2 regions of the Azonexus caeni genome follow, and region 1 is predicted to be linked to the other one. Evidence: predicted binding sites of a transcription regulator. Region 1 holds the regulator's gene; the other holds the start of a gene.
What was found. The regulator sigma-54, encoded in region 1, starts transcription at its own class of promoters, with help from an activator protein. The targets are predictions, from matches to a motif close to TGGCACGCTTNCTGCTNA.

Region 1 (11,650 bases):
TTCCAGTTCGCAACTGTCGGCAATCTCGCGCGCAGCGGCGAGCAAGGCTCCGCCGGCAGCACGTTCGTTCCACATGAAACCGCCGTCGGCATCACGGACCACGCCGCATTCGCGAATTTCGTCGCCATTCCAGCGCACCAGATGAGCCGGCAAGGCATCGAGCAATTCGTTGGCCAGCACGGCGCCGCTGAATTCGTCGGGCAGGCGATCCAGCCATTCGACCCGGGCCAGCAGATGTGGCGCCGCCCGGGCCAGCGTCTCCTGCTGCCGCTGGCGCAGATCGGCGGAGAGATCGAGGATCGCGTAGCGCTCCGGCAATTGCCCGAGGCCCTCCAGCGCCAACAGAAGATCGGCCGCCAACCGCCCGGAACCGGCGCCGACTTCAAGCACCTGCGGCACGGAAAGCGCCATGACTTGTGCAAGCTGCCGCGCCAGCGCCTCACCGAACAAAGAAGTCATCTCCGGCGCGGTGACGAAGTCGCCGGCACTGCCAAACTTGCGCGCGCCCGCCGTGTAATAGCCGAGCCCCGGCGCATAGAGCAGCATTTCCATGAAATCCGCGAACGACAGCCAGCCACCTTGCTGATCGATGGCGCGGCAGATTTCGGCTTGCAGACGGGCGCTGTGTGCGAGCGCCTCCGGAGAGGGCGCGGGAAGCTGGCTCATGGGCGGGCAAATAGCGGCATTCTAACGGCCGGCGACGCGTTCACGGGCGATCCGTGTAAACTTGCGGCCGCAACGACCGCCACTCCAACGAGCAAAGACCGCCGATCATGGATACTCCCGTCTCCGCCAACCTGCAAAAACTCCGCAAATTCCTCGAAGGTCGCACTGGCAAGGCGATCATGGACTACAACATGATCGCCGACGGGGATACCGTCCTGGTCTGTTGCTCCGGCGGCAAGGATTCCTACACCCTGCTCGCCATGCTGATGGCGCTGCAGAAGCGGGCGCCGGTTAAATTCCGCCTGATCGCCATGAACCTCGACCAGAAGCAGCCCGGATTTCCGGCCGATGTCCTGCCGGCTTACTTCGATTCGATCGGTATCGAGCACCGCATCATCGAGGCCGATACCTATTCGATCGTCAAGGACAAGATCCCCGAGGGAAAGACCACCTGCTCGCTGTGCTCGCGACTGCGTCGCGGCATCATCTACCGCACCGCCAAGGAACTCGGCGCCAACAAGATCGCGTTAGGTCACCACCGTGACGACATGGTCCACACCCTGTTCCTGAACATGCTGTTTGGCGGCAAGATGAAGGCGATGCCGCCGAAACTGGTCACCGACGACAAGGCCCATGTCGTGATCCGGCCGCTGGCTTACTGCAGTGAGAGCGATATTGCCAAGTTCGCCCGCGGCATGGCTTTTCCCATCATTCCCTGCAACCTCTGCGGCTCGCAGGAGAACCTGCAACGGCAGAAGATCAAGGAAATGATGCAGGATTGGGACCGCCGTTACCCGGGACGGACCGAATCCGTGTTCACCGCCATGCAGAACGTCGTGCCGTCGCATCTTGCCGACAACACGCTGTTCGATTTCAGCGGGCTGACGCTGGATACGCCGGTCGACGAGGGCGATATCGCCTTCGACACCGAACCGCTGGAATTCAGCGGCGCGATTCCAATTTCCCCGCTCGCCTGATGCCACGAAATGCAGTCCGTCATATAATCGGACGTCCTTTCCATCCAGTCCAGCTATGAACGCGCAGCGCCCGATCCCCGTCATCATGGTCGCCGATATCACCGGCAGCGCTTCGCTCCATCAGCGACTGGACGAACAGGAAGCGGAACGTGCCATCGACCGCTGCATCAAGCGCATGCAGCGTGCCATCGAAGCTTACGATGGCCAGTTGCTGCAGCAGGTGGGCGATGAAATCCTGGTTTCCTTTCCAACTCCGGAAGACGCCTGCCACGCGGCGGTCGACATGCATCAGCGGATCGCCGATCTGCCCCCGGTTTCCGGTCACAAACTGAGCATTCGCGTTGCCCTGCACGACAAGGGCAACGATGCGAATCAGGCGACACAACCCGAAACTCTCGCCAACCTGATGCGTATCGGCGGACACGCCCGGGGCGATCAAATTCTGTGCAGCGGCGCGATTGTTGCTGCGCTGCCGCCGAGCAGCGTCATCACCACGCAAGTGCGCCCGGATGTCAGCGACCTCTCCGAAGCGGACAACAAGTTACTGGTCTTCGAGATCAACTGGCCGGCAAAAACCGTCGCCACGCCGCAGCATCATTCGATGTTCGGGCCGCAAAATGCACCGCGGATCGCCGAACGACTCTGTCTGCGTTACCGGGGACAGGCTTACCTGATCGATTCGAAAGCGCCGGTGATCAGCCTGGGACGCGACCCCTCATGCAAGCTGCTGGTGGAGAACCGTCGCGTCTCCCGCCTGCATGCCCGAATCGAGCGCCGTGACGACGGGTATTATCTGGTCGACACCAGCACCAACGGCAGCTTCCTGACCCTGCAGGGCAGGCGGGAAATCATGGTGCGTAAGCACGAGGCCCTGCTCGACGGCAGAGGCATCATCTGCTTCGGCAGTTCGGCCAACGATACGGCCGCCGAGCGCATCGAATTCGAACACCTGTAAGCAGCGCGGCAACGCCGCTTTTCAAAGCGTTTCGTCGTTCATCACCCGGCTCTGCCGGTCAATGAAATCCTGCATCGAATCGATCCCGCGATACTGCAGGATGGTGTTGCGTACCGCCGCTTCCAGAAGTACCGCCAGGTTGCGCCCGGCGGCGACGGGAATCACCACCTTGCGCACCGGAACGCCCAGCACTTCCTGAGTCTGGGCATCGAGCGGCAAGCGTGGCGCATCTTCGGCAGCGATCGTCCGCTGCAGATGGACGATCAGCTTCAGCTTCATTTTCCGGCGCGACGCCGTTTCACCGAAGATGGTCCGGATGTTGAGCAGCCCAAGCCCACGTACCTCGAGAAAATCGCGCAACATGCCCGGGCAGCGGCCCTCGATCGTGGTCGGTGCAATGCGCGCCATTTCCACGACATCGTCGGCCACCAGGCCATGGCCGCGGGAAATCAGTTCGAGCGCCAGTTCCGACTTGCCGACCCCGGAATCGCCGGTGATCAGCACGCCCATGCCGAGCACGTCCATGAACACACCGTGCAGGCTGACCGTGTCGGCGAGGCGGGCGGAAAGATAGATGCGCAGGTGATCGATGACAGCCGAACAGTGCTTGGGCGAGAGGATCAACGGCACATCGGCCAGGCGACAGGCTTCGAGCACGAAATCAGGCGGCTTGAGTCCGTCGGCGACGATCATCGCCGGCGTCCTGGCCGACAGCAGGTCACTGAACAACTGGCCGAAACGGCGTTCGCCGATGCGCATCGCCCAGTCGTACTCGGCCTGCCCCATGACCTGCAGGCGTTCCGGGTGGATGATGTTGATGTGCCCGACGACGTCGGCGCCGTAATTGCTGGCCGCCTTCAGTTCGACCCGGCGGTCGGCGCGCTGACCGACCACCCAGTTGAACAGCAACTGCTCGCGGTTGTCCTGATATAGCTGCTCAAGGCTGATGTGGCGCACGGCGCGGAATCAGGATTTCTTGAACAGGGAGAGAACGGTCGCTACGTCGGGAGCTGCCAGCAGGGCTTCGCGGAAAGCGCGATCGGAGAAGCGTTGCGCCAGCTCGGACAGGATCTGCAGATGTTCCTCGGTCGCCTGTTCCGGTACCAGCAGGACGAAAAGCAGGGTTACCGGTCGGCCGTCCGGCGAGTCGAAGGGAATCGGCGTGGCCAGCCGGATCAGCGCACCAGCCGCCTGTTTCAGGCCCTTGATGCGGCCGTGCGGGATCGCGATACCCTGGCCGAGGCCGGTGGAGCCCAGCTTCTCACGGGCAAACAGGCTGTCGAAAATCTGCGTACGGGCCATGCCGAGACGACTTTCGAAAAGCATCCCGGCCTGTTCGAAAACACGTTTCTTGCTGCTCGCATCCAAATCAAGCAGGACCTGGTCGGCAGTCAGAATGTTGTCTAAGGGGTTCATGGGAGAGTGTTGAAGCAAAGAGACCGCAGCCGGAAACGACTGCGGTCAGGGCCGGCTTATTCGCCTTCTAGGTGCTGCGACGGCTTTTCACCACGGTGGTGATCCTGCACCTTCTGCTTGTATTTCTGGACCTGACGGTCGAGCTTGTCGAACATCGCATCGATCGCCGCGTAGAGATCGTCGCCGGCTTCCTCGACATGGATATCCTTGCCCGGCACGTGCAGGGTGACTTCCGCCTGCTGCTTGAGCTTTTCAACCGAGAGCACGACGCTGACGCCGGTAACCTTGTCGAAGTGACGCAGGACGGGTTCCAGCTTGTTCTCGACGTATTCGCGCAGCGCCGGGGTGACTTCAATGTGATGACCGCTGATTTGCAGATTCATTTTTTCTCCTCTCTCTACAGGGTCTTTCGTAAATTGACCGGCGGGATGTTCAACGATTCGCGGTATTTGGCGACCGTGCGTCGGGCAACGACGATTCCCTGCTGGCCTAGTATTTCGGATAATTGACTATCCGACAAGGGCTTCTTGCCATCCTCGGCCGAAATCAATTGCTTGATCAGGGCACGGATGGCGGTGGCAGAACAGGCACCGCCAGTATCGGTGGATACGTGGCTGCCAAAGAAGTATTTGAGCTCGAAAATTCCCCGCGGCGTCGCCATGTACTTCTGGCTCGTGACGCGTGAAATGGTCGATTCGTGGAGACCGAGCAGGTCGGCGATCTCGCGCAGGACCAGCGGCCGCATCGCGACTTCGCCGTGCTCGAAGAACTGGCGCTGGCGGTCGACGATGGCCTGGGTGACGCGGTGGATGGTCTCGAAACGCTGCTGGACGTTCTTGATCAGCCAGCGCGCTTCCTGCAGCTGGCCGCTCAGGTTGCCGTTGCCGCGCCGCTGCTTGGCGAGGATTTCCGCGTACAAACGGTTGATACGCAGGCGAGGGTAGGCATCGGGGTTGATGTAGGCCGTCCACTTGCCCTTGAGTTTCTTGACGATGACATCGGGCGTGATGTAACGGGCTTCAATCTGCGAATAGCCGGCAGCCGGCCGCGGATTGAGGCTGGTGATCAGCTCGTGGGCGCCCTTGAGGATTTCGTCGTCGCAACCGGTGAGCCGGCGGATCCGCGCAAAGTCACGGGCAGCCAGGAGTTCCAGGTGCTTGTCGGCGATGGCCATGGCCAGCGTCCGCTCGGCGCAATCTTCCTCGACCTTGAGCTGCAGCAGCAGACACTCGCGCAGATCGCGGGCGCCAACACCGGTCGGATCGAAGTTCTGGATGTGGCGCAGGGCGATGTCGAGTTCTTCGAGTTCGACTTCGTACTCGGCGGGCAGCGTTTCCCAGAGTTCCTCGAGCGGCGTCGCCAGGTAACCGTCGTCGTCGAGCGCCTCAATCAGGAAACGGACCAGACTGCGATCGCGTTCCGACATCTGGGTCATCCCCAGTTGCCAGCCGAGATGCTCGCGCAAGCTGACATTGGCCGCGTGACTGTCCTGCGGGTCGGTATCGTCGTCCTCGTCGCGCCCGGCGCCGGTAAAGGTGCCGGCATCGCTCGACCAGCGGTCGTCGTCGACGTCGTCAGGCGTCATCGGCGGCTCGCCCTGGACGTCCTCGCGGCTTTCCGGCGCAGCAGTGTTATCCGTCTGGCTCGTCTTGTCCGGTGAATCGAATTGCTGGGCGGCCGCGTACGATTCCGTCGGGCCGTCGTCGTCACGCTCCAGCATCGGATTTTCCAGCAGGTAGCGTTCGATCTCCTGCTGCATCTCGACCGTCGACAGTTGCAGCAGCTTGATCGACTGCTGCAGTTGCGGCGTCAGGGCGAGATGTTGCGAGAGTTTGAGCTGGAGAGCCGGTTTCATTGCGGAAATGGTCTGGTCACGAAGAGGTCAAAGCCGGAAATGTTCACCCAGATATACCTTGCGCACGCTTTCGTTGTCGACAATTTCTTCCGGCCGTCCAGAAGCCAGGACATGGCCGGCATTGATGATCACCGCGTGATCGCAGATGCCGAGGGTCTCGCGAACATTATGGTCGGTAATCAGGACGCCGATGCCGCGTTCCTTGAGGAAACGGATGATTTTCTGGATTTCCAGCACGGCGATCGGGTCGACACCGGCAAAGGGTTCGTCGAGCAGAATGAAGCGCGGGTTGGTCGCCAGCGCCCGGGCAATCTCGACGCGCCGCCGCTCGCCGCCGGAAAGCGCCGCCGCATTGACGTGGCGGACATGGCCGATGTGCAGTTCGCTCAACAACTCCTCAAGACGGGCAGCGATCTCGGTGGGCGACAGCTTCTGCAGTTCGAGCACCGCCTGGATGTTTTCCTCGACGTTCAACTTGCGGAACACCGACGCTTCCTGTGGCAGATAGGAGAGCCCGAGCCTAGCGCGGGCATGCATCGCCTGATGCGTCAGGCGCTCCTCGTCGATATAGACCTCGCCGCCGTCGGCGACCACCAGCCCGACGACCATGTAGAAGCAGGTAGTCTTGCCGGCGCCGTTCGGGCCAAGCAGACCGACCACCTCACCTGACCTGACTTCGAAGGAAACATCCTCGACGACGGTCCGCGCCTTGTAGCGCTTCTTGAGGTTATGGGCGGACAGGGTGGCTGACGGCAGGCTCATTCGTCTTCGACTCCACGCAGGACATGGCGGATCGCTTCATGGGAAAAGCCGCGATACTGCAGGAAACGCGTCTGTTTTGCACGCGCTTCCGGTGTTTCCGGCGGCTGACCGAACTTCCTGGCCCAGATTGCCCGGCAGCGCTCTACTTCATCGCCCGCTTCCGGCAGCGCCGCTTCGATCTCGCTCTCGCCGATACCGCGCTGCTTCAGTTCCTGCCGCAGACGGGCATTGCCGTAGCGCCCGGCATGGGCGACCACGCGTTGCCTGGCATAGCGATCGTCGGACAGCAGCCCCTGCTGCTCCAGGGCATCGAGCACCGCCAGCAGCGCCTCGCCGGACTCGGCCTGGGTGGCCAGTCGGGCATGCAGTTCGGCCCGGCTGTGCTCCCGCCGGGCCAGAAGTTGCAGGGCGCGATTGCGCAGTTCAGTCATCTCCAGCGGCGGAACGGGTCGGCTTGAGCACCTTGGCGGCGGCGGCCTCGCGGATCTTGGCCTCGATTTCGCGGGCGGTTTCCGGATGGCTGCGCAGGAACTCGCGCGCATTGTCCTTGCCCTGACCGATCTTCTCGCCCTGATAGGCATACCAGGCGCCGGACTTGTCGATCAGCTTGTGGGCGACGCCCATCTCGACGATCTCGCCCTCGCGGGAAATGCCCTCGCCGTAGAGGATGTCGAAGATGGCTTCGCGGAACGGGGGCGACACCTTGTTCTTGACCACCTTGACCTTGGTCTCGTTGCCGATCACCTCGTCGCCCTTCTTGATCCCGCCGATGCGACGGATGTCCATGCGCACCGAGGCGTAGAACTTGAGCGCGTTGCCGCCGGTGGTGGTTTCCGGCGAGCCGAACATGACGCCGATCTTCATCCGGATCTGGTTGATGAAGATGACCAGGGTATTGGTTTTCTTGATGTTGGCGGTCAGCTTGCGCAGCGCCTGCGACATCAGTCGGGCATGCAGGCCGACCATCTGGTCGCCCATCTCGCCTTCGATTTCGGCGCGCGGGGTGAGGGCGGCGACCGAGTCGATGACGATGATGTCAACCGAACCGGAGCGTACCAGCATGTCGGCGATCTCCAGCGCCTGCTCACCGGTGTCCGGCTGCGAAATCAACAGGTCGCCGACATTGACGCCGAGCTTCTGCGCGTATTGCGGATCGAGGGCATGTTCGGCATCGATGAAGGCAGCAACGCCGCCCAGCTTCTGCATCTCGGCGACGACCTGCAGACAGAGCGTGGTTTTGCCCGACGACTCCGGACCGTAGATCTCGACGACACGACCGCGCGGCAGACCACCGACGCCGAGCGCCAGATCGAGCCCGAGCGAGCCGGTCGACACGACCTGAATGCCTTCGTCGATCTCGGCATCGCCCATCTTCATGATGGAGCCCTTGCCGAACTGCTTTTCGATTTGTTGCAGCGCTGCGGCGAGCGCCTTTGCCTTGTTGTCGTCCATGTTCTTACCTCGAAACGTTGAGCGGATTATGGCACAGGGGCCAGGGATGGAACAAAAATTGCTGGCTGCATCATGATGCGCCATCGGCAGCGAACATGCCAATGGCAAATCGATTCGCTGCCGAATGCCACACTCAGGGGTGTATGCTTTGCGCCCCTGCCTGACGGACAGTATTTACTGTACAACTATACAGTATATCGATCATGAAATATCGTCTTCTCCGCTACCTGATCCCGACCTTGCTCGGTCTTTCCATTCTCGCCGCCCAGGCTCGTCCGGCAAGCTGGCACCGCTGGTTCAGCAAGATCGACGGGACGACAGTCTGCCTGCAGACCTCGCCTGGTAGCGGCTGGACTTATGGCGGTGGGCCGTTCCGCGACGCCCGCTGCAGCATCCCGGACCGCCGTTCCTGAACATGCAGGCTTACTGCCCACCCACCGAAGATCCCGTCGTCCTCCATGTCGACGACCAGTTGCTGGTCGTCGACAAGCCGAGCGGACTGCTTTCCGTGCCCGGTCGCGGCGCCGACAAGCAGGACTGCGTGATCAGCCGCCTGCAACGCAACTGGCCTGAGGCGATGATCGCCCACCGCCTCGACATGTCCACTTCCGGCCTCCTCGTCGTCGCCCGCGGTGAAGCGGTGCAGCGCGAGATGTACCGCCTGTTCCGCGAGCGGGCGGTGGACAAGCGCTACGTCGCCGCCGTCGCCGGCCTGATCGCCGACGATGCGGGCGAAATCGACCTGCCGCTGATCTGCGACTGGCCGAACCGACCCCGGCAAATGGTCAGCCACGAAATGGGCAAGCCGTCGCTGACGCGTTTCCGGGTCATTGCCCGCAACCCGGCGCTGGACGCAACGGTCGTCGAACTGGAGCCGGTGACCGGCCGCTCGCACCAGTTGCGCGTCCATCTGGCGGCGCTCGGCCACCCCATCCTCGGCGACGATCTGTACGCCGGCGCAGCCGCCAACCGGGCGGCACGACTGCTGCTGCACGCGGCAGAAATTGCCTTCCCGCACCCGGCGGATGGGCGACCGGCAAATTTTCGCTGCCCGGCGCCATTTATCGCGCTGGAAAAAGCCGCAATAACCTTATAATTCCGCGCATTTTCAACCCCTTGCCGTAGTCGACCCGCCATCATGCTGATCTGGTTCGTCGTCATCTATCTCGCCGTTTCCATCGGCATCGGCCTCTACGCCGCAACCCGGGTACACAATGCCCGCGACTACATCGTCGCCGGCCGCAACCTGCCGTTTCCCATCGTGCTGGCGATGGTCTTCGCCACCTGGTTTGGTGCCGAAACCGTACTCGGCATTTCCGCGACCTTCATCGACGAAGGATTCCGCGGCCTGATTTCCGACCCGCTCGGCGCCTCGATCTGCCTGATGCTGTTCGGCCTGATCTTCGCCAAACGGCTTTACCGCCTGAACCTGCTGACCCTCGGCGACTTCTTCCGGGTCCGCTTCAACCGCAAGGTCGAAGTCGCGCTATCGACGGCCATCATCATTTCCTACCTCGGCTGGGTTGGCGCCCAGATGGCTGCCCTCGGCCTGGTCTTCAACGTCCTCAGCGACGGTGGCATCTCGCTCACCCAGGGCACCCTGATCGGCGCCGGCGTCGTCCTGCTGTACACGCTGTTCGGCGGCATGTGGTCGGTGGCGATGACCACCTTCGTGCAGATGATCGTCATCGTCCTCGGCCTGCTTTACGTCACCTGGCTGGCCGGCGACATGGCCGGCGGTTTTTCGGCCGTCGTCGGCAAGGCGGCGGCCGACGGCAAGTTGAATTTCCTGCCCAGCGCCGACCTGCTCGACATCGTCTCCTGGATCGCCGCGCTGCTCACCATGGCGCTCGGCTCGATCCCGCAGCAGGACGTCTTCCAGCGGGTCAACGCGTCGAAGAACGAATGGGTCGCGGTCTGGGGCACCACGCTGGGCGGTGCGTCCTATTTCCTGTTCGCCGCTGTCCCGCTCTTCCTTGCCTATTCGGCGACGCTGATCGATCCGGCACTGGTGACGCGGCTGATGGCCGAGGATTCGCAACTGATTCTGCCGCAACTGATCATCCAGTACATGCCGATCGGCGCCCAGATCATCTTCTTCGGCGCCTTGCTCTCGGTGATCATGAGTACTGCTTCCGGCACGCTGCTGGCACCGGCCGTCACCTTCTCCGAAAACATCCTGCGCGGCCACTACCCGCAGATGACCGACCGCCAACTGCTGCTCGCCACGCGTGCCGCCGTCATCGTGTTCACCGGCATGGTCGCCACCTACGCCATTTCGTCCAACGCCACCATCCACCACATGGTCGAAAGCGCTTACCGGATCACCCTGTCCGGCGCCTTCGTCCCGCTGTTCGCCGGCCTCTTCTGGAAGCGGGCCAACAACCTCGGCGCCGGCCTGGCGATCGTTCTCGGCATCGGTACCTGGCTGTTCCTGGAAATCTTCGTTCCGGAAGGCGACATCGAGCCGCAACTGTACGGACTGATCGCCAGTACCATCGGCATGTTGCTCGGCGCCTGGCTCGGTTCCCGTCCAGGCCTCGAGAAAACCACGCAAGGCTGACGTAATCCCCGACTGCGCCTAGAATTCAGCCATGTTCCAACATGGCCGACGACCGCTCATCCTCGCCCGCTACCTGGCACTCGCCTGGTGCGGGCTGATTGTTTATGGCAGCCTGCATCCCTTTGCCGGCTGGCGGGACAACGGCGTTTCGCCGTGGATCTTCCTCGAAGGCGACTGGCCGCGTTACTGGACGGTCTTCGATCTCGCCGCCAACGTCGCGGTATACCTGCCGCTCGGTTTCTTCGTCGCCCTGGCGCTGTACCGTCTGCCCGGCCGCTTTACCGCGGTCTGCTGCGCCGTGCTCTTGGGCGGCATGCTCAGCCTTGGCCTCGAAACGCTGCAGAACTGGCTGCCCAGCCGCATTCCGTCGAACCTCGACCTCGCCTGCAACACGCTGGGTAGCCTGTGCGGCGCGATCTGGGCGCATCATGTCGGTCCGAAGGTTTTCGCCCGCCTCGATGCTGCCGCCCACCGCCTGCTGGCGCCGGCGGCACACGGCGAACTCGGACTGACCCTGCTCGGTCTCTGGCTGATGGTGCCGCTGTCGCCGGAAACCCTGCTGTTCGGCGCCGGCGATCTACGCCAGTGGTTCGCTTTCGAGCCGCTGCTGCCGTTTTCAGCGGATCACCACACCATCGTCGAAACCGGTGTCGTCGCCTGCAACGCGCTGGCCGTCGGCCTGATCCTGCGCCGCTTGCTGGCCCGGGCATCGACCGCCTACCTGCTGGTACCGTTGTTCCTGCTCTGCGGCCTGGTCGTCCGCATGCTCGGCGCAGCCATTCTGATCGGCCCGGAAGAAGCCATGGCCTGGCTCACCCCGGGCGCCCGCCAGGGCCTGCTGATCGCCGCCGCCAGCCTGGCCGTGAGCTTGTGGCTGCCGCCCAGGTTCAGCCTGCCGCTGGCCGTCGTCGCCTTGCTGGCGGGCACGCTGCTGGTCAACACGGCGCCGGCCAACCCGTATTCCGAAGCCGCTCTCGCCGCCTGGCGCCAGGGCCACTTCCTGA
Region 2 (11,650 bases), on a different contig from region 1:
GGAAGAAGTAATCCGTTGGTACTATGCTCAACCGCAGCGCCTGAGCGATGTCGAGGGCGTTGCCATCGAAAGCAACGTGGTCGAATGGGTCCTCGGCAAGGCCAAGGTCACCGACAAGGCCGTGGCTTTCGATGAACTGATGAGCCAGCAACAGCAGTAAGCCGTATTCGTCAGAAAACCGACAGACGTATCAAACGCGACAGACAAGGGCCAACATGATGATCGACAACGCAAGCAACTGGGATCCGCAGGCCTTGGGCCTGGTCCCGATGGTGGTGGAGCAGAGCGGACGCGGCGAACGCGCGTACGACATCTATTCGCGCCTGCTGAAGGAGCGGGTGATTTTCCTTGTTGGCCCGGTCAACGACGCCAGCGCCAACCTGGTGGTCGCCCAGCTCCTGTTCCTGGAAGCCGAGAACCCGGACAAGGACATCTATTTCTACATCAACTCCCCCGGCGGTTCGGTCACCGCCGGCATGTCGATCTACGACACCATGCAGTTCATCAAGCCTGACGTGTCGACGCTGTGCATCGGCCAGGCGGCCTCGATGGGTGCCTTCCTGTTGTGCGCCGGCACCAAGGGCAAGCGTTTCGCGCTGCCCAACTCGCGCGTGATGATCCACCAGCCGCTCGGCGGCTTCCAGGGCCAGGCGTCGGACATCGCGATCCACGCCCGGGAAATCCTGTCGATCAAGGATAAGCTGAACCGCATCATGGCCGAGCACACCGGCCAGCCGCTGGAACGGATCGAAAAGGATACCGACCGCGACAATTTCCTTTCCTCGGCCGAGGCAATGGAATATGGTTTGATTGACAAGGTGCTGACGCGCCGCGACGCGGTTTGATCAAGGAGAGAGGGATGTCGAAGGACGGCCAGGAAAAACTGCTCTATTGCTCGTTTTGCGGCAAGAGCCAGCATGAAGTCAAGAAACTGATCGCCGGCCCGTCGGTGTTCATCTGCGACGAGTGCATCGCCCTGTGCAATGACATCGTCCGCGACGAACTGCCGGAGGAATCGGCCAAGGCCGGTCGTTCCGACCTGCCGACGCCGCGCGAGATCAGCGCCATCCTCGATCAGTACGTGATCGGCCAGGAAGTCGCCAAGCGCATCCTGGCGGTCGCCGTCTACAACCACTACAAGCGCCTGCGCCACACGTCGAAGAATACCGGCGACGTCGAACTGTCGAAGAGCAACATCCTGCTGATCGGGCCGACCGGCTCCGGCAAGACGCTGCTCGCCCAGACCCTGGCGCGCATGCTCAACGTCCCCTTCGTGATGGCCGACGCCACCACGCTGACCGAAGCCGGCTACGTTGGCGAGGACGTCGAGAACATCATCCAGAAGCTCTTGCAGAAGTGCGACTACGATGTCGAGAAGGCCCAGCAGGGCATCGTCTACATCGACGAAATCGACAAGATTTCGCGCAAGTCGGACAACCCGTCGATCACCCGCGATGTCTCCGGTGAAGGCGTGCAGCAAGCCCTGCTCAAGCTGATCGAAGGCACGACCGCGTCGATCCCGCCGCAGGGCGGACGCAAGCACCCGAACCAGGACTTCGTCCAGGTCGACACCACCAACATCCTGTTCATCTGCGGCGGCGCCTTCGCCGGCCTGGAAAAGGTCATCCGCAACCGCTCCGAACGTGGCGGCATCGGCTTCGGCGCCGAAGTCAAGAGCAAGGACGACGGCAAGGAAGTCGGCAAGATCCTGCTCGACGTCGAGCCGGAAGACCTGATCAAGTTCGGCCTGATCCCCGAGCTGATCGGCCGCCTGCCGGTGGTCGCGACGCTGCAGGAGCTTGAAGAAAGCGCCCTCGTCCAGATTTTGACCGAACCGAAGAACGCGCTGGTCAAGCAGTACCAGAAGCTGTTCGACATGGAAGAAGTCGGCCTGGAAATCCGCCCGGCCGCTCTCTCGGCGATCGCCAAGAAGGCGCTCGAGCGCAAGACCGGCGCCCGCGGCCTGCGCTCGATCATGGAACACGCCCTGCTCGACGTGATGTACGAACTCCCCGGCATGGAAAATGTCGAAAAGGTCGTCATCGATGAAAACATGATCAACGGTGACACCCCGCCGTTGCTGATCTACGCCGACCAGCCCAAGGTCTCCGGCTCGAACTGAGCCGGGGGTTCTTGAAATCCGGTTCCCCGCCCCCATCTAGGGGGCTCAACCCCATTTCAAAGGCACACTGATGTCGAACCCCAACACGCTCCCGGAAACCCTCGAACTGCCGCTGCTGCCGCTGCGCGACGTCGTGGTCTTTCCGCACATGGTGATCCCGCTTTTCGTCGGCCGCCCGAAATCGATCAAGGCCCTCGAAATGGCCATGGAGTCCGGCAAGCAGATCATGCTGGTGGCCCAGAAGTCGGCCGCCAAGGATGAACCCGAAGCCGAAGACCTTTACAGCATCGGTTGCCTGGCCAACATCCTGCAAATGCTCAAGCTGCCCGACGGCACCGTCAAGGTGCTGGTCGAAGGTACGCAGCGCGCCCGCATCGAAGCGATCGACGTCCAGTCCTCGGTGTTCATGGCCACCGCGCTGCCGCTCAAACAGTCGGGCACCGAAGACCACGAGATCGAGGCGATGCGCCGTGCCGTCGTCGCCCAGTTCGACCAGTTCGTCAAGCTGAACAAGAAGATCCCGCCGGAAGTCCTGTCGTCGATCACTGGCATCGAGGACGCCGGCCGCCTGGCCGACACCATCGCCGCCCACTTGCCGCTGAAGATCGAGCAGAAGCAGGAAGTGCTGGAGATGGATAACGTCCGCGAACGCATCGACCGCCTGCTCTCCCAGCTCGAAGCCGAAATCGACATCCTGCAGGTCGAGAAGCGCATCCGCGGCCGCGTCAAGCGGCAGATGGAAAAGAGCCAGCGCGAGTACTACCTGAACGAACAGGTCAAGGCGATCCAGAAGGAACTCGGCGAAGGCGAAGACGGCGCCGATCTGGAAGAACTCGACAAGAAGATCGCCGCCGCCGGCATGAGCAAGGAAGGCCTGGCCAAGGCCCAGGGCGAACTGAAGAAGCTGCGCCTGATGTCGCCAATGTCGGCCGAAGCCACCGTCGTGCGCAATTTCATCGAGACGCTGATCGGCCTGCCCTGGCGCAAGAAGACGCGCATCAGCAAGGACCTGCGCGCCGCTGAAAAGATCCTCGACGCCGATCATTTCGGTCTGGAAAAGGTCAAGGAACGCATCGTCGAATATCTTGCCGTGCAGCAGCGCGTCGACAAGGTGAAGGCGCCGATCCTCTGCCTGGTCGGCCCCCCGGGCGTCGGCAAGACCTCGCTCGGCCAGTCGATCGCCAAGGCGACCAACCGCAAGTTCGTGCGCATGGCGCTCGGCGGCGTCCGTGACGAAGCCGAAATCCGCGGCCACCGCCGTACCTACATCGGTTCGATGCCGGGCAAGATCCTGACCAGCCTGACCAAGGTCGGTGTCCGTAACCCGCTGTTCCTGCTCGATGAAGTCGACAAACTCGGCCAGGATTTCCGCGGCGACCCGTCGTCGGCACTGCTCGAAGTGCTCGACCCGGAACAGAACAACACCTTCCAGGACCATTACGTCGAAGTCGATTTCGACCTCTCCGACGTGATGTTCGTCGCCACCGCCAACACGCTGAACATCCCGGCGCCGCTGCTCGACCGCATGGAAGTCATCCGCCTCTCCGGCTACACCGAGGACGAGAAGGTCAACATCGCGATGCGCTACCTGCTGCCCAAGCAGATGAAGAACAACGGCGTCAAGAAGACCGAGCTGGTTGTTGCCGAGAGCGCGATCCGCGACATCGTCCGCTACTACACCCGGGAAGCCGGCGTGCGGGCGCTTGAGCGCGAAATCTCCAAGATCTGCCGCAAGGTGGTCAAGACGCTGGTGCTCAAGTCGCGTGACAGCAAGATCACGGTCAATGCCCGCAACCTCGACAAGTACCTAGGCGTGCGCCGCTACACCTTCGGCATGGCCGAGAAGGAAAACCAGGTCGGCCAGGTCACCGGCCTGGCCTGGACCGAGGTCGGCGGCGAATTGCTCACCATTGAGTGCGCCAACATGCCGGGCAAGGGCAACATCATCCGCACCGGCTCGCTTGGCGACGTCATGAAGGAATCGGTCGAAGCCGCCCGCTCGGTCGTCCGCGCCCGCGCCCGCCGCCTCGGCATCAAGGACGAGGTGTTCGAGAAGACAGACATCCACATCCACGTTCCCGAGGGCGCCACACCCAAGGACGGCCCGTCGGCAGGCATTGCCATGACCACGGCGCTGGTTTCGTCCTACACGGGCATCCCGGTGCGTTGCGACGTCTGCATGACCGGCGAGATCACGCTGCGCGGCGAGGTGCTGGCCATTGGCGGCCTCAAGGAGAAGCTGCTGGCGGCAGTCCGTGGCGGCCTGAAGACGGCGCTGATTCCGGAAGAGAACGCCAAGGACCTGACCGAAATGCCGGAAAATCTCAAGAACCGCATCGAGATCGTGCCGGTGAAGTGGATCGACCAAGTCCTCGAACGCGCGCTGGAGAGCCTGCCGCAGCCCTTGCCCGACACCGGCGAGGCGGCGCCCGGCCTGGCGACCGGCAGTGAAGACCCGGTCAGCAAGACGGTCCTTACCCATTGATTTTAAAAGACCGGATGCCGATGGCAAAAAACAGCCATCGGCAGCCCCCTCGAAACCCCGGTCGATCGGCTCAGAATCCGCTTGACACAAGGATTTCGGGGGGGATATAAATCGCCCCTCACGGAATTTTCACCACTCCAAACTTCCACTAGGGGATCTACATGAACAAGACTGAACTGATCGATCAGATCGCTGCTGCTGCCGATATTTCCAAGGCCGCCGCGGGCCGTGCGCTGGACGCCGCCGTTGATGCCATCAAGGGCGCACTGAAGGAAGGCGACAGCGTCAATCTGATCGGTTTCGGCACCTTCTACGTCGGTGAGCGCGCCGCCCGTACCGGCCGCAATCCGCGTACTGGTGGCAGCCTGGAAATCAAGGCGGCGAAGTCCCCGAAATTCCGTGCTGGCAAGGGCCTCAAGGACGCGGTTAACTGATATACTGCCGCTCCTTCTGCGCCGGGCGCAGACGGGTGCTTAGCTCAGTTGGTAGAGCGTCGCCCTTACAAGGCGAATGTCGGCGGTTCGACCCCGTCAGCACCCACCAATTCGAAACCCCGCCACGGCGGGGTTTTTCATTTGCAGCGGCGGCATGAGCCGCGCCCCGTACCCGCAGCGACAAAGTCCGCCCTTTCTGCGAAAACCCCTTGCAATCTGGCTCCACGCCCGTATAATGCGCGGCTCTGACAGCGCGCCCGTAGCTCAGTTGGATAGAGTACTTGGCTACGAACCAAGGGGTCGGGCGTTCGAATCGCTCCGGGCGCGCCATTCAGAAACCGTGGATTGACCTTCGGGAAAATCCAGCTTCGCAAGACAGCGCGCCCGTAGCTCAGTTGGATAGAGTACTTGGCTACGAACCAAGGGGTCGGGCGTTCGAATCGCTCCGGGCGCGCCAAAACGAAGCAAGCACCGCCACTGCGGTGCTTTTTTTTCGCCTCACTCCGGCGCATTGCCGGCTTCCACCCCGCGGAACATCGCCGGCGTCAGATCGTATTTCTGCAGCAGGCGGTAGAACTCGGTACGGTTGCGATCGGCGATGCGCGCCGCGTCGGCGACGCTGCCATCGGTCAGCTTGAGCAGCCGGACCAGGTAATCCCGTTCGAAACGCCGCTTGGCCTCGGCGTAACTCAAGGCCTCCATGACCGGCACCCGCAGCGAGCGCTGAACCAGGGAAGCCGGGATCAGTGGTGTCGAACACAGCGCACAGCATTGTTCGACGACATTCAGCAATTGCCGGACGTTTCCCGGCCAGCCGGCGGTCGCCAGAATCTCCAGCGCGTCAGGCGCGAAGCCGCTGATCGGCTTGCCGTACTTCTCGGCCAGCTTGCGCAGGAAGTGCGCCGCCAGCAGCGGAATGTCCTCGCGCCGCTCCTCGAGCCGCGGCAGCGTCAGCGAGACGACGTCCAGGCGATAGTAGAGATCCTCGCGGAACTGCCCCTGCGCCATCGCCGTCTCCAGATTGCGATGGGTCGCCGAAAGCAGACGGATGTCCACCGGTTCGGCGCTGGTGCTGCCCACCGGACGCACCACCCGCTCCTGCAGGACACGCAGCAGCTTGACCTGCAGCGCCAGCGGCATGTCGCCGATCTCGTCGAGGAACAAGGTGCCGCCGTTCGCCGCCTGAACCAGGCCGCTACGGGCGCTGGCGGCGCCGGTGAAGGCACCGCGGACATGACCGAACAACTCCGATTCGAGCAAGGGCTCGGGGATCGCCCCGCAATTGATGGCGACGAAAGGCCCCTGGGCGCGCGCACTGGCGCGGTGGATGGCGCGCGCCAGGACTTCCTTGCCGGTCCCGCTTTCGCCGCGGATCAGGACGCTGGCGTCGGAAGCAGCGACCATCCGGGCATCGGCCAGCAACTCGGCCATGCTGGTACTGCGATAGACGATGTCCTCCAGCCAGCGGCCATCATCCGTTGGCTGCGGCTGCGCCTCGGGGGCGGCGGAAACGAGCAGCGCCTGGTCGATCTTGGCGAGCAGCGTCTGGCTGTCGAAAGGCTTGGTCAGGTAACCGAAGACACCGCGCGAGGTCGCCTCGACCGCATCGGGAATGGTGCCGTGCGCGGTGAGCAGGATTACCGGCAGACTGGGCCGGGTCGTCCGCAACTCTTCGAACAGTGACAAGCCATCGCGGCCGGGCAGGCGGATATCGCTGACCACCAGTCGCGGCGGATCGACGGCGATGCTGGCCAGCCCCTCTTCGGCCGACGTTGCCGGGGTGACCCGGAAGCCCCGGGCATGCAGGCGCATGGTCAGCAGCCGGCGGATATCTTCATCGTCATCGATGATCAGGACATGCGCGCCGACGGCGCCGGCGCGGCTCATCGCGCACTCCCCACTGCCGGCAGCGCCGGTCGCTGCGGCAGGCTGCGCTCGATCTCGGCGAGCCGATCGATCTTTTCCTGCAGTTCCTGGACCTTCTTCAGGCTTTCCTTCAGTTGCTGCGCCTGTCGGTCCAGCGCGCCCTCCAGACGCTGTCTTTCGTTCAACTGCTCGACCAGCAGCCGCGCCAGCGGCTGCAAGGCCAGCGCCCCGGGACGGGACGACTTCAGAACGGATTCGAGCAAGGCAAGCGGCCTGGCCAGTTCGACATTGCCCTGGCGCGGCAGCAAATGCAACAGTGCCAGCCGCATCTGCGCTTCCGGGTCGGCATTGCGTGCCGCCAGTTCCGAGCGCTCACGGGCCAGTTCGTTGCCGCTCATGCCGACCAGCGTCTGGCGATACTCGAGCGCGGCATCGAGCGCCGAGGCCCGCTCTTCGGGTGAAGGGAAAACTGCGGTCGGCGGCGCACTGGCACAACCGGCCAAGGACGCAAGTAAAAGCAGCAGACAGGAAAATCTATTTTTCATCCGGCAAATCCAGTTGGAAAACGGCGCCGACATCGCTATCGGCAAGCTTGATCCGGGCCCGCATCGCTTGCGCGAGTTCCCTGACAATGGAAAGTCCAATCCCGCTCCCGGCACGAGCCACCGGCGCCGCGCGGCGCCCCTGGACAAAGGGCTCAAAAATGCGCTGCGCATCCTCGGGGGCGACACCCGGCCCCTGATCGCGGCAGACGATACGCCACCCCCCCTTGAGCCGCTGTGCCGTCAGGCGGACAACGCCCCCCTGCGGACTGAAATCGATGGCATTGGCCAGCAAGTTGTCGAGAATCACCGCCAGCTTGCCCGGATCCAGTCTGGCCCGCCCTTCCCCGGCCTCAACCTCAATCCTGACCTGGCGTGCCTGGCCACGCAATTCGTGACGCTGCGCAGCTTCGGACAAGACCTGACGCAAATCGATCTGGAGCAGATTCAGGCGGCGCACTTCGAATACCGCGGCGTTCAGTCGCAACAGGCTTTCTATCTGGCACTGCAAACTATCCACCTTGTGACCGAGAATGCGCGTCACCTCGCGCTGACTGTCGCTCAAGGGACCGGGCACCTCCTCGGCGAGCAAGGCGATGCCTTCCTTCAGGGCCGTCAGGGGCGTTTTCAGTTCATGCGACACATGGCGCAGGGTACGCTCGCGATCCGCCTCGAGACCCGCCAGATGGTTGCGCAAGCCGTCGAGGTGGCGGCCGAGCCGCCGCAGGTCGGCAGGACCACTGACTTCGATGGAAGCATCAAAACGCCCCTCGCCCAGGCGGCCGATCGCCTTTTCCAGTTGCCGCACGGCACGCACCAGCCACCAGCCCATCGCCATGGCGACCAGGACGGCCCCCAGCAGCGCAAGCGCCAGGCGGCTGCCGAGCTCGACGCGACGCCGTTCCAGTTGATCGAGCAGGCGAACATTCCCACCATCGATCCAGCGTTTGGCCGCCGCCTGGATTTCGTCGTTGAGCGCCGCCAGACGATCGAGCTGTTCGGCAAGATTGTTGCGCGGCGGGGTCTGCTCGATACCGTCACGCAGCAGACCGGCCTGTTCCCGCCAGCGTCCGGACAAGACAACCAGCGTTTCCGCCGGCATCGCCTCGATCCGCACCAGTTGCTCCAGCGCACCGGCGAGATGGGCATCGAAACGTTCGCGGAGCAAGGCATCACCGAGCACCAGATATTGCCGGGCACTACGTTCGATATCGACGCTGCGCTCGCCCAGCGCCTGCACCGCAGTACTCAGTTGCAAGGCCTGGGCATTGCTCTCACGGCTCTGCGCCACCATGCCTTCAAGCAACAACCAGCCGTGAATCCCGACGCCACCCAGCAGCAGAACAACGATCATGAAGCCGGCCAGCAAGCCCTGCCGAAAGGACAGCCACCTCATCTAAAAACCCAGTCGAATCATGAACATAAACCAGTGTCGGAAAGAAGCGACATTCTATCCCCTTGTCCTGAATGACTTCCGGAACCCACACAAAAAAACTGTCGCCAAATGCCGACAGCGGTGTCGGAAAATTGCTGACAAACCCCCGTAACATGATGAATCCAATGGGTTTTGAAAAGCTGGCACGCTTATCGCAACGAAATCAGCACAACCCCGACCCCTTCCAGGAGACTACATGTTCATCAAATCCAGTTCAGCACCAGGAATTCAGAATAACAGCCTCAACCGCAGGGACAGCAACGGCGCACCAACCCCAGGCGCACTCAGTGCAAACCGCCCGGAAACCGCCATCAAACCCGAAACATCCGCGGCACCGAGTAGCGCCAGCGCCACCGCAAACCTCGCGGTGTCAACACCACAACAAGATCAATCCATCGAAAAGGAAAAGGGAGCCCGCCTCATTGTCGGTCCGGACGTCAAGCTCAAGGGCGCTGAAATCCTGGACTGCGACATGCTGGTTGTTGAAGGACGGGTGGAGGCGACAATGGACAGCCGGGTCATCCGCATCGCCGACAAGGGTGCATTCTCCGGCAAGGTCAGCATCGACGTAGCCGAAATCCACGGCAGCTTCGATGGCGAACTGACCGCCCGTTCACAACTGGTCATCCACGCCACCGGCCGGGTCAGCGGAAAAATCCGCTACGGCAAGCTGGTGATCGCCGAAGGCGGCGAATTGTGCGGTGACATCAACGCCCTGTCGGCAGAAAGGAGCAGCCCACCGATATTGAACGCACTCTCAGCCTGAACACAAAACTGGTCATTTAAGGGGAAGCCTCGTAGACTGCGGGACTTCCCCCTTTTTTTGACAGGCAGATTCATGGCTCAGTATGTGATGAGTATGCTCCGCGTGAGCAAGATTGTTCCGCCCAAGCGGCAGATCATCAAGGACATTTCCCTTTCCTTCTTCCCCGGCGCCAAGATCGGTCTGCTCGGCCTCAACGGCGCCGGCAAATCGACCGTGCTCAAGATCATGGCCGGCGTGGACAAGGAATACGACGGCGAGGTCCAACACCTGGCCGGGGTGTCGATCGGCTACCTGCCACAGGAGCCGCAACTCGACGCCGACAAGACCGTGCGTGAGGAAGTCGAATCGGCGCTCGGCGAAGTCATGCAGGCGCAGGCCAAGCTCGACGAGGTCTATGCCGCCTACGCCGATCCGGAAGCCGACTTCGACAAACTGGCCGAAGAACAGGCCCGCCTGGAAGCGATCATCGCCACCGGCGGTGCCGACACCGAACACCAGATGGAAATCGCCGCCGACGCGCTGCGCCTGCCGCCCTGGGAGGCCAAGATCGGCGTCCTGTCCGGCGGCGAGAAGCGCCGCGTGGCGCTGGCCAAGCTGCTGCTGTCGAAACCCGACATGCTGCTGCTCGACGAGCCGACCAACCACCTCGACGCCGAATCGGTCGAATGGCTGGAACAGTTTCTGGTGCGCTTCCCCGGTACCGTCGTCGCCGTCACCCACGACCGCTACTTCCTCGACAACGCCGCCGAGTGGATTCTCGAACTCGACCGCGGCCATGGCATTCCCTGGAAGGGTAATTACTCGTCCTGGCTGGAGCAGAAGGAAGCCCGCCTGGAGACCGAAAACAAGCAGGTCGACGCCCACATGAAGGCGATGAAGCAGGAACTGGAATGGGTGCGCAGCAACCCGAAGGCGCGCCAGGCCAAGTCCAAGGCCCGTCTGGCCCGCTTCGAGGAAATGTCCAGCCACGAATACCAGAAGCGCAACGAGACCCAGGAAATCTTCATTCCGGTCGGCGAGCGCCTGGGCGATCAGGTCATCGAATTCAACAACGTCAGCAAGTGCTTCGGCGACAAACTGCTGATGGACAACGTCAGCTTCGCCATCCCGCCCGGCGCCATCGTCGGCATCATTGGCCCGAACGGCGCCGGCAAGTCGACGCTGTTCAAGATGATCACCGGCCAGCAACAGCCGGATTCGGGCGAGGTGAAGATCGGCCAGACGGTCAAGCTCGCCTACGTCGACCAGTCGCGCGACTGCCTCGACGGCAGCAAGACGGTGTTCGACGAACTGGCGCAGGGCAGCGAAATTCTCCAGATCGGCAAGTTCGAGATGCCCAGCCGCGCCTACATCGGCCGCTTCAATTTCAAGGGCGGCGATCAGGGCAAGCTGGTCGGCAATCTGTCCGGCGGCGAACGCGGCCGCCTGCACCTGGCCAAGACGCTGATGTCCGGCGGCAACGTCCTGCTACTGGATGAACCGTCGAACGACCTCGATGTGGAAACCCTGCGCGCGCTGGAAGATGCCCTGCTCGAATTCCCCGGCTGCGCCATGGTCATCTCCCACGACCGCTGGTTCCTCGACCGCATCTGCACGCACATCCTGGCCGCCGAAGGCGAATCGCAATGGACCTTCTTCCCGGGCAACTACCAGGAATACGAAGAAGACAAGCGCCGCCGCCTGGGCGAAGAAGGCGCCAAGCCCAAGCGTATCCGCTACAAGCCGATCAGTCGCTGAGACAGGCGGCCGCCGTTGGCCGCTGCAAAACAAGACGGGCGCCCTGGTGGCGCCCGTCTGTTGTCATGTGATGATTATTCGTTAATCAGTGCTTGAGGCTGGCGGAAAAAACCGCCTTGCTCTTTTCGGAAAACTGGAATTCGACGAAAGCACGTTCGATCTCGGCCTGGTTGCTGCCGTCGGAATGGTCCTCGAAACAGATGCCGATGCTCTTGCCGTTGGCAGCCAGCGTCTGGAAAGCGTAGCGCCAGCGCTGTGCCTCG

Region 2: a site for sigma-54 is predicted at 9,026-9,043, ahead of ACLIIZ_RS13845 (bactofilin family protein). Genes of this name have one in related genera too.

What each region holds. Positions count from the first base shown of each region.
Region 1 covers NZ_JBKJAD010000001.1:203,989-215,638, reverse strand. The annotation lists gene ACLIIZ_RS00950 (class I SAM-dependent methyltransferase) at 1-666, opposite strand, end outside; gene ttcA (tRNA 2-thiocytidine(32) synthetase TtcA) at 774-1,643, shown strand; gene ACLIIZ_RS00940 (FHA domain-containing protein) at 1,699-2,598, shown strand; gene hprK (HPr(Ser) kinase/phosphatase) at 2,620-3,555, opposite strand; gene ptsN (PTS IIA-like nitrogen regulatory protein PtsN) at 3,565-4,014, opposite strand; gene hpf (ribosome hibernation-promoting factor, HPF/YfiA family) at 4,071-4,397, opposite strand; gene ACLIIZ_RS00920 (RNA polymerase factor sigma-54) at 4,412-5,869, opposite strand; gene lptB (LPS export ABC transporter ATP-binding protein) at 5,897-6,631, opposite strand; gene recX (recombination regulator RecX) at 6,628-7,062, opposite strand; gene recA (recombinase RecA) at 7,055-8,083, opposite strand; gene ACLIIZ_RS00900 (hypothetical protein) at 8,287-8,496, shown strand; gene ACLIIZ_RS00895 (pseudouridine synthase) at 8,499-9,179, shown strand; gene ACLIIZ_RS00890 (high affinity choline transporter 1) at 9,222-10,646, shown strand; gene ACLIIZ_RS00885 (VanZ family protein) at 10,678-11,650, shown strand, end outside.
Region 2 covers NZ_JBKJAD010000014.1:88,386-100,035, forward strand. The annotation lists gene tig (trigger factor) at 1-160, shown strand, start outside; gene clpP (ATP-dependent Clp endopeptidase proteolytic subunit ClpP) at 216-845, shown strand; gene clpX (ATP-dependent Clp protease ATP-binding subunit ClpX) at 860-2,122, shown strand; gene lon (endopeptidase La) at 2,193-4,607, shown strand; gene ACLIIZ_RS13810 (HU family DNA-binding protein) at 4,769-5,041, shown strand; tRNA gene ACLIIZ_RS13815 (tRNA-Val) at 5,075-5,150, shown strand; tRNA gene ACLIIZ_RS13820 (tRNA-Arg) at 5,295-5,371, shown strand; tRNA gene ACLIIZ_RS13825 (tRNA-Arg) at 5,422-5,498, shown strand; gene ACLIIZ_RS13830 (sigma 54-interacting transcriptional regulator) at 5,540-6,928, opposite strand; gene ACLIIZ_RS13835 (permease) at 6,925-7,452, opposite strand; gene ACLIIZ_RS13840 (sensor histidine kinase) at 7,442-8,845, opposite strand; gene ACLIIZ_RS13845 (bactofilin family protein) at 9,081-9,650, shown strand; gene ettA (energy-dependent translational throttle protein EttA) at 9,723-11,387, shown strand; gene ACLIIZ_RS13855 (hypothetical protein) at 11,473-11,650, opposite strand, start outside.